Regions from separate parts of the Yersinia hibernica genome, predicted to be linked through region 1. Evidence: predicted binding sites of a transcription regulator. Region 1 holds the regulator's gene; the other holds the start of a gene.

Region 1 (4,939 bases):
CGGCTCCTGCATGGCCTGATTCAGTGAGCTAAGAACTGCATTGCTGGCTTTGTTGACCTGAATGCGTTGATAGGACAGCTTCCCGATATCTGGCTGAGGTTTCAGTAGGATGCGCAGGATATTCTGATAACTCTCTAGCGCCTGATGCGCATTTTTCCGCAGTAAACCGCTTTGCCACTGAGGCCACAACCACAGTGCGCTGGCAAAGGCCAATGCGCAGCCGATTAATGTATCCAGCAAACGTGGGATCAAAAAGTCCGCACCCTCTCCAGTCAATAGCTGCAAGATATAGACCGTAGTGATAGTTCTAAAGATAACTGACCAGCCATAGTTTTTGCGTTGCACCAGATAAGCTATCAATGTGATGAATAACATGATGCTCAGTGTGGTGCCTTCCGGCATCTTAAAATGCAGCAAAGTTGCCGCGAGTAGCAGCCCAATCAGGGTGCCAAGGGCGCGGTGATGAATACGTATTTTTGTGGCGTTATAGCCGTTTTGCGTCACCAGCATGATGGTGAGTAAAATCCAATAAGGTTTAGGCAGGTGAATAAGGTTGCCGATATAACTGCCTGTGGCCAAGGTGACACCCATCCGACCTGCATCACGTAATACACTGGATTTAAAAGATAAGTAACTGACAATAGCTGGCCAGAGCGGCTGGGGTACCTGGCTGGACATCAAATCGCGGTCATATTGCGGGCGCTGGTCACTCAGGATTTGGGTAATATGACTGATATGGTAATAGCAGAATTGTGCCACCGGATTATTAGGATATTGCTGGGCAATTTCTTCCAGTTCGACCAGTGCATCACCCGCGCTAACATGGGTTTTCGCCCGGTGGTGGTAGAGAATATCATCGGCGATGGTGCGCATTTGTGTTGAGATAATCTGTATATTGCGCTCAAGAACCTTTTCTATTGGTGTCTGTTCAACCAGTTCTTGCGTTTTTTCTGACTGATTCATCGCCGCAGTGATGTGTTCTTGCAAATCGAGTGCCATTTGAAAGAGTGTCAGTAGCCGTTTTCGTTCTTTTTTTGTGGTATTAGGGAGCAAGTTAAATTGTTGATAAAGTTGATTAATTTTATCCATAATACCTTGCTGTCTATCTAACAGCTGCGGTATCGTCTTTTCTGCTTCTTGCTGCTGGCCAAATAAACGATATGCCGCGTCGCAATAATCAGCCAACAGATGATAAAGCTGGCTCAATGGCTCACGGATGGGCTGGTCCCTGCATAAGCGAAACCACAGCCAGGTAAATACGCCGTACCAGAGAGTCCCCACGGCACACATCAAGGGGGCTTGCCAGATAGGTGCGCGGCCCACCATGCTGAGGCTGAAAATAGCGGCGATAAGGGCGGCGGGAAGCAGTCGACCATTGAGCTGACTGATAGCTCCACTCACACCCAATATTAATGCCAAGCCAAGCATCACTGCGGGTAATGGAACTTCCCACAGCAGCAGTTGCTGAGTGAGGTAGCTACTGAATGTAAAGAGAGCCCCGCCGACAATCAGTCGTCGGAAGAAATGTTGATGGGGGGTATCTAGCGCCGCAATGTTACAACACGCTGGTATCAGGGAGAACATCAACCCCAGCCGTAACTCGCCCATGGCGAATCCCAACGCCGCAGGTATGCAGAGGACTAATGTTTGGCGAAGTGCATAGTTAACTTCAGGATGATAAATAAGCCGTTGCCAATTCATATAGGCCCCAGAAGTTTATTGATCACACAAATAAAAAACCGGTGCCGAGGTAACGACACCGGTTTATGGGGGAATTAACGCGTGCCGTAAACGACAATCGTTTTACCGTGCGCGGAGATCAGATTTTGATCTTCCAGCATTTTTAGTATCCGCCCCACAGTTTCGCGGGAGCAGCCAACTATTTGACCAATTTCCTGGCGGGTAATCTTTATCTGCATCCCATCTGGGTGGGTCATGGCATCAGGTTGTTTTGCCAGGTTAAGCAGCGTTTGTGCAATGCGCCCAGTGACATCCAAGAAGGCGAGGTTACCCACTTTCTCCGATGTAATCTGCAAGCGGTTCGCCATCTGTGAAGACAGGCGCATCAAGATGTCTGGGTTAACCTGAATCAACTGACGGAATTTTTTGTAAGAAATTTCAGCCACTTCACAGGCGGTTTTTGCTCTAACCCAGGCACTACGTTCTTGGCCTTCTTCAAATAATCCAAGCTCGCCGATGAAATCCCCCTGATTGAGATAGGAGAGAATCATCTCTTTACCTTCTTCATCTTTGATAAGCACCGCAACGGAGCCTTTCACGATGTAGTAAAGCGTTTCGGCCTTTTCACCTTGGTGAATTAGCGTACTCTTCGATGGATATTTGTGGATATGGCAATGAGACAGGAACCATTCGAGAGTCGGGTCTGTTTGTGGCTTGCCGAGAACCATTCGCTGTTATCCTCTGTTGTTATCGCAGCCAGACTTAACAGGGTTCAGAGTTCCCTGCGCGGCGTGCTTATAAAATACACTTTCTCTTAGCATATTAATTTGCTCAACTGCCGAAAGGTATAGCCAAGATACGTACCGGATAGAAACCCTTCACTGAGTATTGAGAAGCTACCCTATTTAATTCTAGAAACAACACTTTCGATTCTGTTTGTAGCACAGGATGAGGCCAGTGTCTTGTGTTGTATCGCTTCAGCATGATGAACATCGGGTTACATTGCCAGTTTGTAAATGAAAGGGTAGTCTGAATCAGAAAATTTAACCGGGAGCAAGAGTTATGCAGGCACGTGTAAAGTGGGTTGAGGGGCTGACATTTTTGGGGGAATCCGCTTCAGGGCATCAAGTTTTGATGGACGGAAATGCGGGAGACAAAGCACCGAGCCCGATGGAAATGCTGTTAATGTCGGCGGGCGGCTGTAGCGCAATTGACGTTGTCTCTATTTTGCAAAAAGGCCGTAATGATGTGCGCGATTGCGAAGTGACGTTAACCTCGCAGCGCCGGGAAGAGGCACCGCGCCTGTTTACACAAATTAACCTGCATTTTATTGTGAGCGGCAAGGGCTTAACCGATAAAATTGTTGAGCGCGCGGTGGAGCTGTCAGCTGAAAAGTATTGCTCGGTGTCTCTGATGCTGGGCAAAGCGGCGACCATTACCCACAGTTTTGAGATCCGCGAAATCGCCTAAATAAACTCGACGGACTTGAAGCAGCGGAGATGTTGGCCGCTACTTCAAGTACGCAGGCGATTAAATAATCTTTTTGCCTTCCAGTAATTGCTGCACCAATGGCGCCATAATCAACTCCATTGCCAGCCCCATCTTCCCGCCTGGGACCACCAAAGTATTGATATTGGAAATAAACGATCCCTGTAACATCGCCAGTAAGTAGGGAAAATCGATTTGATTCAGACCTCTAAAGTGAATGACAACAAAACTTTCATCCAGTGACGGAATGGCTTTGGCGGCAAATGGGTTGGAGGTATCGACGGTCGGTACTCGCTGGAAGTTAATGTGAGTCCGCGAAAATTGTGGCGTGATGTAGTTAATATAGTCATCCATGGAGCGCACCACGGAATCCATCACCGCCTCACGAGAATGGCCGCGCTCGCCAGTATCCCGGACTAATTTTTGAATCCACTCCAGGTTAACGATGGGGACTACGCCGACCAGTAAATCTACATGTTTTGCGACATCATGATGCTCGGTGACAACCCCGCCGTGCAGCCCTTCATAGAACAGCACATCAGTCGGCTCTGGTAGCGACTCCCACGGAGTGAATGTGCCGGGAATCTGGTTGTAGGGCACGGCTTCATCATAGGTATGCAAATACTTACGTGAGCGCCCGGTACCCAATGCGCCATATTGCGAAACACTCTCTTCTAACTGCCCAAAGTCATTGGCTTCTGGGCCAAAATAGCTGATATGTCGGCCTTGATCCCGTGCTTTACGAATCGCTGAATCCATTTCCGGGCGGGTGTAGCGGTGGAAACTGTCACCCTCAATTTGAGCCGCGCGAATATTCAATTGCTGAAAAATTTTGCGAAACGCCAGACTGGTGGTCGTGGTTCCTGCGCCACTGGAGCCGGTGACGGCGATAACCGGATGTTTAATTGACATATTAGCTGTAACTCCATGGGGTTAGTTAACTCAGCGGACAGGTTTAAACGGGCTATTTTTTATCATTAAGGGTTATTTTTAGGGCAAAGTGTCCAGCTTGTCACTCTGATTTTTCGCCAAGAGTGCGGCGGCAACGCGAGGATTATGGCAACTCTTCTGCCCCGGCACGAAATGCGCCTCGTGGCATAATATTGATGGTTTCGTGTAATTCAGACCACACTAATACCGCCTCGCCACTCACTAATTGACGGCGCACATCTTCGACTTTCTGTGCCAATGAGCGCTCTTGCTCGCCGTAATCAGTGCCTTCACGTAACACAAAGGCCTCCAGCATATTATCCAGCGTTTCACTGTCGACTTGCTGCCAGGGGATAATCATGATTGTTGCTCCAAATAAGGGGAAAGCCAGGCTGGAATACGTTGTTCCAACCACATTTGTGGGTGTTTTAATGAGCCGCTAACAAAACCGACATGGCCGCCATGCTCAGTTAACTGATAATCAATGTTACTGGGTAATTCGCTGAGATTGGGGATAACTTCTGTCGTCATGAAGGGGTCATCTTGGGCATGAATAATAAGCAATGGCGTGGTAATTTGCGGGAGCAGTGGCAAAGCACTGCACCGCCGATAGTAATCCAGTGCATCATTGAAGCCATGTATTCTCGCCGTTATGACATCATCAAATTCTTTGATTCGCCGCAGCCCTTTCAATTGCACCAGATCCAAAGGCAGACTGCCGGGGTAATGCAGCAGCTTGCGCGTGGCATTTAACTTGAGCTGATTCAGCAAATAGCGCTGATAAACACGTGAGAAACCTTGCTCCATGCGGTTGGCGCAAGGTTCGAGCATCAGTGGGGCC
Region 2 (4,939 bases), 1.0 Mb from region 1:
AGGAGGCTGATTTAGCCACATTGGCATCGGCCCTGCGAGATAAAACCGACAAACTGGTGGCCGTGGGGGAAATTGGCCTGGATCTCTATATGGATGAGCCGCAGTTACCACGCCAATTAACGTTATTGAATGCTCAGTTGCAACTTGCCAAGCAGCATGATCTTCCGGTCATTTTGCATTCGCGCCGATCACATGACCCGCTCGCGGCTGTCTTGCGTAAAGCCGCTTTGCCACGCGCTGGTGTGGTACACGGCTTTGCGGGCAGTTTAGTGCAGGCGCAAGCATTCATTCGCTTGGGTTATTACATTGGTGTGGGGGGGACTATCACCTATGAACGGGCGCAGAAAACGCGCCATGTGATGGCGACATTACCCCTATCCGCCCTATTACTGGAGACTGACGCGCCGGATATGCCCCTTGCGGGCTTTCAAGGTCAACCCAACCGGCCAGAGCGAGCAGCAAATGTCTTTGCTGTGTTATGTGAGTTACGCCCTGAAACCCCGCAAGAGATTGCAGCTCAGCTATTAGAAAACAGCCAACAGTTATTCTCATTACCCTCAGTTAATTAATGCCCCGATAGTATTTTGATTTCATTATACAAATCATCCTAATAGTTAGCGTGCTTTCACTTTTCGCTGTTTTAATGTGATTCTCATCACGTTAATTATCTTACAGTTGCTTCCAGTTGTGTTTATTTGTGACAGAGATAGTTTGATAGTCAGGTCATGCCGGTATAATCCACTTCCACATTATTACAAAACAAATCATTAACAGGATTATCTGCATGCTCATGAGTTTAGTCGGAATGGCAGTACTGATATTAATAGCCGTGCTACTTTCCAGTAATTTTAGGGCGATCAATATCCGCACTGTAGTTGGGGCATTTATTCTTCAGGTGGGTATTGGTGCGTTGGTATTATATGTACCTGTAGGGCGTCGTATTCTTGGCGGGATGTCTGAGGGTGTCGCGAATGTTATTGCTTACGGCAATGACGGGATTTCATTTATGTTTGGCGGCTTGGTTTCCGACAAAATGTTTGAAGTCTTTGGTGGCGGTGGTTTTGTATTTGCCCTGCGAGTTCTGCCCGTCATTGTATTCTTCTCCTCATTAATTGCCGTTTTATATTATCTCGGCATTATGCAACTGGTAATTAAAGTCTTAGGTGGTGGGCTACAGAAACTGTTGGGCACCTCGCGCACTGAATCTCTTTCCGCGACGGCCAATATTTTTGTTGGGCAAACCGAAGCGCCATTGGTGGTGCGCCCTTATATTGCCACTATGACGCAATCTGAATTGTTTGCCATAATGTGTGGTGGCTTAGCCTCCGTCGCGGGTTCAGTATTGGCCGGTTATGCCCAAATGGGCGTGCCGCTAGAATACCTGATTGCGGCCTCCTTTATGGCGGCTCCCGGGGGGTTGCTGTTCGCTAAGTTGATGGTGCCAGAAACTGAAAAAACGCACGATAAGGTGGATGCGGCCACGTTGATTGCCGAAGATGATCGCCCAGCTAACGTCATTGATGCTGCGGCATCTGGCGCGGCTTCCGGTCTGCAATTAGCGCTCAATGTTGGTGCGATGCTATTGGCCTTTATTGCATTGATTGCATTACTCAATGGCATCCTGGGTGGCATTGGCGGCTGGTTCGATTATCCACAACTCTCTATGGAATTAATTCTGGGCTGGGTATTCTCGCCAATTGCTTATCTGATAGGGATTCCCTGGAGTGAGGCCATGGTGGCTGGCTCCTTTATCGGCCAGAAGATAATTGTGAATGAGTTCGTGGCATTTATGAATTTCGGGCAATACCTACAAGCTGAAGAGTTAGTCAAAGCGGCTGGTTTACAAGTACTTTCTGAACATTCCAAAGCCATTATCTCTTTCGCCCTGTGCGGTTTTGCTAACTTGTCCTCTGTCGCCATTTTGTTGGGTGGGCTAGGTAGCATGGCACCTAACCGCCGCCATGATATTGCGCGTTTGGGTCTGAAAGCTGTTGCAGCAGGTACTCTGTCAAATCTGATGAGTGCCACTATCGCTGGCTTCTTCCTGGCTTTGTGATTCGGCGAGTTTGACTTGCCATTCTGGATTGGGCAGTGCTCATTAGCGCCACATACTCGCTGTATGCTGCGGCTCTGGTGCGCTGCCCACATTCAAGCCGTCTGCCCCACCGATGTCTAATTGCTGTCTGGTTCAGCCCATAATTCTGCGGATTCCTCGCCATAAGCTATCCTTGATGCAAGTGGACATATTAGTGTCAGCTAGCCATAAATCAGGTTATTTTGTGACATTAATCACATATAATTTATATCCGTTACAAGTTACTATTGATTACTGTGAATTTGAACACATCTCATCAGCTGATAACGTGTTCAAATAGAGCGATAAGTTAGTGCGGTGAGATGGATCTCAATTGCCACCCATAAAGGGGCTATCTTCAAGGAACCAAGTCCGCTCGCCAACGTATTGAGCTAGCACCCTGCTGCTCATAAATAAATGCTCAGTTTTGGCAAGGTGTCAGGGCTGAAAAGTGTTGGAGAGTTTTATGACCGATTTAACCGCCTGCGCGAATCTAAACGATTATGCTAAACGCGCACTGAGTTTAATGGATTTAACCACCCTGAATGACGACGATACCGATGAGAGGGTTATTGCTCTGTGTCATCAGGCGAAAAGTCCTGCCGGTAATACCGCGGCAATCTGTATTTATCCTCGCTTTATTCCTATTGCGCGTAAAACATTACGCGAGCAAGGAACACCTGAAATCCGCATTGCAACCGTCACTAATTTCCCACATGGCAATGATGATATTGCCATTGCACTGGCTGAAACTCGGGCGGCGATTGCCTATGGTGCGGATGAAGTGGATGTGGTTTTCCCCTACCGCGCTTTAATGGCCGGTAACGATAAAGTCGGCTTTGAATTAGTCAAACAGTGCAAAGCAGCTTGCGCTGACGCCAATGTATTGCTGAAAGTCATCATTGAAACCGGTGAGTTACAGCAAGAGCATTTGATTCGTCAGGCCAGTGAGATTGCTATCAAGGCTGGAGCTGATTTCATCAAAACTTCCACTGGCAAGGTACCGGTTAATGCCACGCTGGAAAGTGCCAGCATTATGATGCGCACTATCCGTGACTTAGGGGTGGCGAAAACCGTTGGTTTTAAACCTGCGGGGGGCGTACGTACCGCAGAGGACGCCGCACAATTCCTGCAACTGGCCGACCAATTGATGGGCGAAGGTTGGGCTGATGCTCGCCACTTCCGTTTTGGCGCGTCTAGCCTGTTGGGCAGCTTGCTGGCGACCTTAGGTCATCAGAGCAACAGCCACAGCACCGGCTATTAACCATTATCTCAGTGATTGAACTGAGCAGATACACAGCGGGCTACTTTGTCCGCTGTGCAGCTATTATTTCATAAGCAGGGGGATACCTTGTTTCTCGCACAAGAAATTATCCGTAAAAAACGCGACGGCCAACCACTGAGTGAAGAAGAAATTCGTTTCTTTATCAATGGTATTCGCGATAACGTGGTTTCCGAAGGGCAGATTGCAGCACTGGCGATGACCATTTATTTCCACGACATGAGCATGCCAGAGCGGGTTGCGCTCACGATGGCGATGCGCGATTCTGGCACGGTTCTGAACTGGAAGAGCTTAAATCTCAATGGCCCCTTGGTGGACAAACATTCCACTGGCGGTGTGGGGGATGTCACTTCCTTGATGCTCGGCCCTATGGTGGCGGCCTGCGGCGGCTACGTGCCGATGATTTCGGGCCGTGGTTTGGGTCATACTGGCGGCACCCTCGACAAGCTTGAAGCTATTCCTGATTTTGATATTTTTCCTGACGATAGCGCATTTCGCAAAATTATTCAGGATGTTGGCGTTGCCATCATCGGCCAAACCAGCTCATTGGCACCGGCGGATAAGCGCTTTTATGCCACCCGCGATATTACCGCCACGGTGGATTCCATCCCACTGATTACCGCCTCTATTCTGGCTAAAAAGCTGGCTGAGGGGCTGGATGCGCTGGTGATGGATGTCAAAGTGGGCTCGGGTGCTTTTATGCCGACTTATCAACTATCTGAAGATTTGGCGCAGGCGATTGTCGGTGTGGCCAATGGTGCGGGTTGCAAAACTACCGCATTGTTGACGGACATGAATCAGGTGTTGGCTTCCAGTGCCGGTAATGCGGTTGAAGTGCGCGAAGCGGTGCGTTTCCTGACGGGCGAGTATCGTAACCCGCGTCTGCTGGAAGTGACCATGGCGCTGTGTGTCGAAATGCTGTTGTCTGGTGGGTTGGCACAAGATGACGCCGATGCTCGCGCCAAGCTGCAAGCGGTATTGGACAATGGCAAAGCGGCGGAAGTCTTTGGCCGCATGGTGGCCGCGCAAAAAGGTCCGAGCGATTTTGTCGAGCGCTACGACAGCTACTTGCCCGCCGCGATGTTGAGCAAGCCGGTATTTGCTGAACGCCCCGGAATCATCACCGCCATGGATACCCGCGCCTTAGGTATGGCGGTGGTTTCCCTGGGCGGTGGCCGTCGACGGGCAACGGATCCGATTGATTACAGTGTAGGCCTGACCGATATGGCCCGTCTGGGTGCCCATGTTGACAGCCAACATCCCTTAACAGTGATTCATGCCAATAATGAAGATGATTGGCAACTGGCGGCAGATGCGGTTCGCGCAGCAATGACTTTGGGTGATAAAGCGCCGGAAGAAACCCCGGTGGTTTATCGCCGTATTACTGAATAAACGCCATACTTTAAAGGTGCCACACTGCGTGTGAACCTCTGCAGGAGAAAATGATGAAACGTACATTTATTATGGTATTAGACTCATTTGGTATTGGTGCCAGCGCTGATGCTAAGAAATTTGGCGACGAAGGGGCTGACACATTAGGCCATATCGCCGAGGCCTGTGCCCGTGGTGAAGCCGATGTTGGC

What was found. The regulator CRP, encoded in region 1, controls carbon source genes, mostly activating them, when cyclic AMP is high. The targets are predictions, from matches to a motif close to ATGTGANNNNNNTCACAT.
Region 2: a site for CRP is predicted at 2,278-2,295, ahead of deoC (deoxyribose-phosphate aldolase). Genes of this name have one in related genera too.

What each region holds. Positions count from the first base shown of each region.
Region 1 is NZ_CP032487.1:4,404,908-4,409,846, reverse strand. Features, by position in the region: gene D5F51_RS20785 (YccS/YhfK family putative transporter) at 1-1,701, opposite strand, end outside; gene crp (cAMP-activated global transcriptional regulator CRP) at 1,776-2,408, opposite strand; gene D5F51_RS20775 (OsmC family protein) at 2,743-3,150, shown strand; gene D5F51_RS20770 (phosphoribulokinase) at 3,211-4,080, opposite strand; gene D5F51_RS20765 (YheU family protein) at 4,223-4,459, opposite strand; gene D5F51_RS20760 (hydrolase) at 4,456-4,939, opposite strand, start outside.
Region 2 is NZ_CP032487.1:666,364-671,302, forward strand. Features, by position in the region: gene D5F51_RS03175 (TatD family hydrolase) at 1-569, shown strand, start outside; gene D5F51_RS03180 (NupC/NupG family nucleoside CNT transporter) at 785-2,056, shown strand; gene deoC (deoxyribose-phosphate aldolase) at 2,541-3,338, shown strand; gene deoA (thymidine phosphorylase) at 3,426-4,748, shown strand; gene deoB (phosphopentomutase) at 4,802-4,939, shown strand, end outside.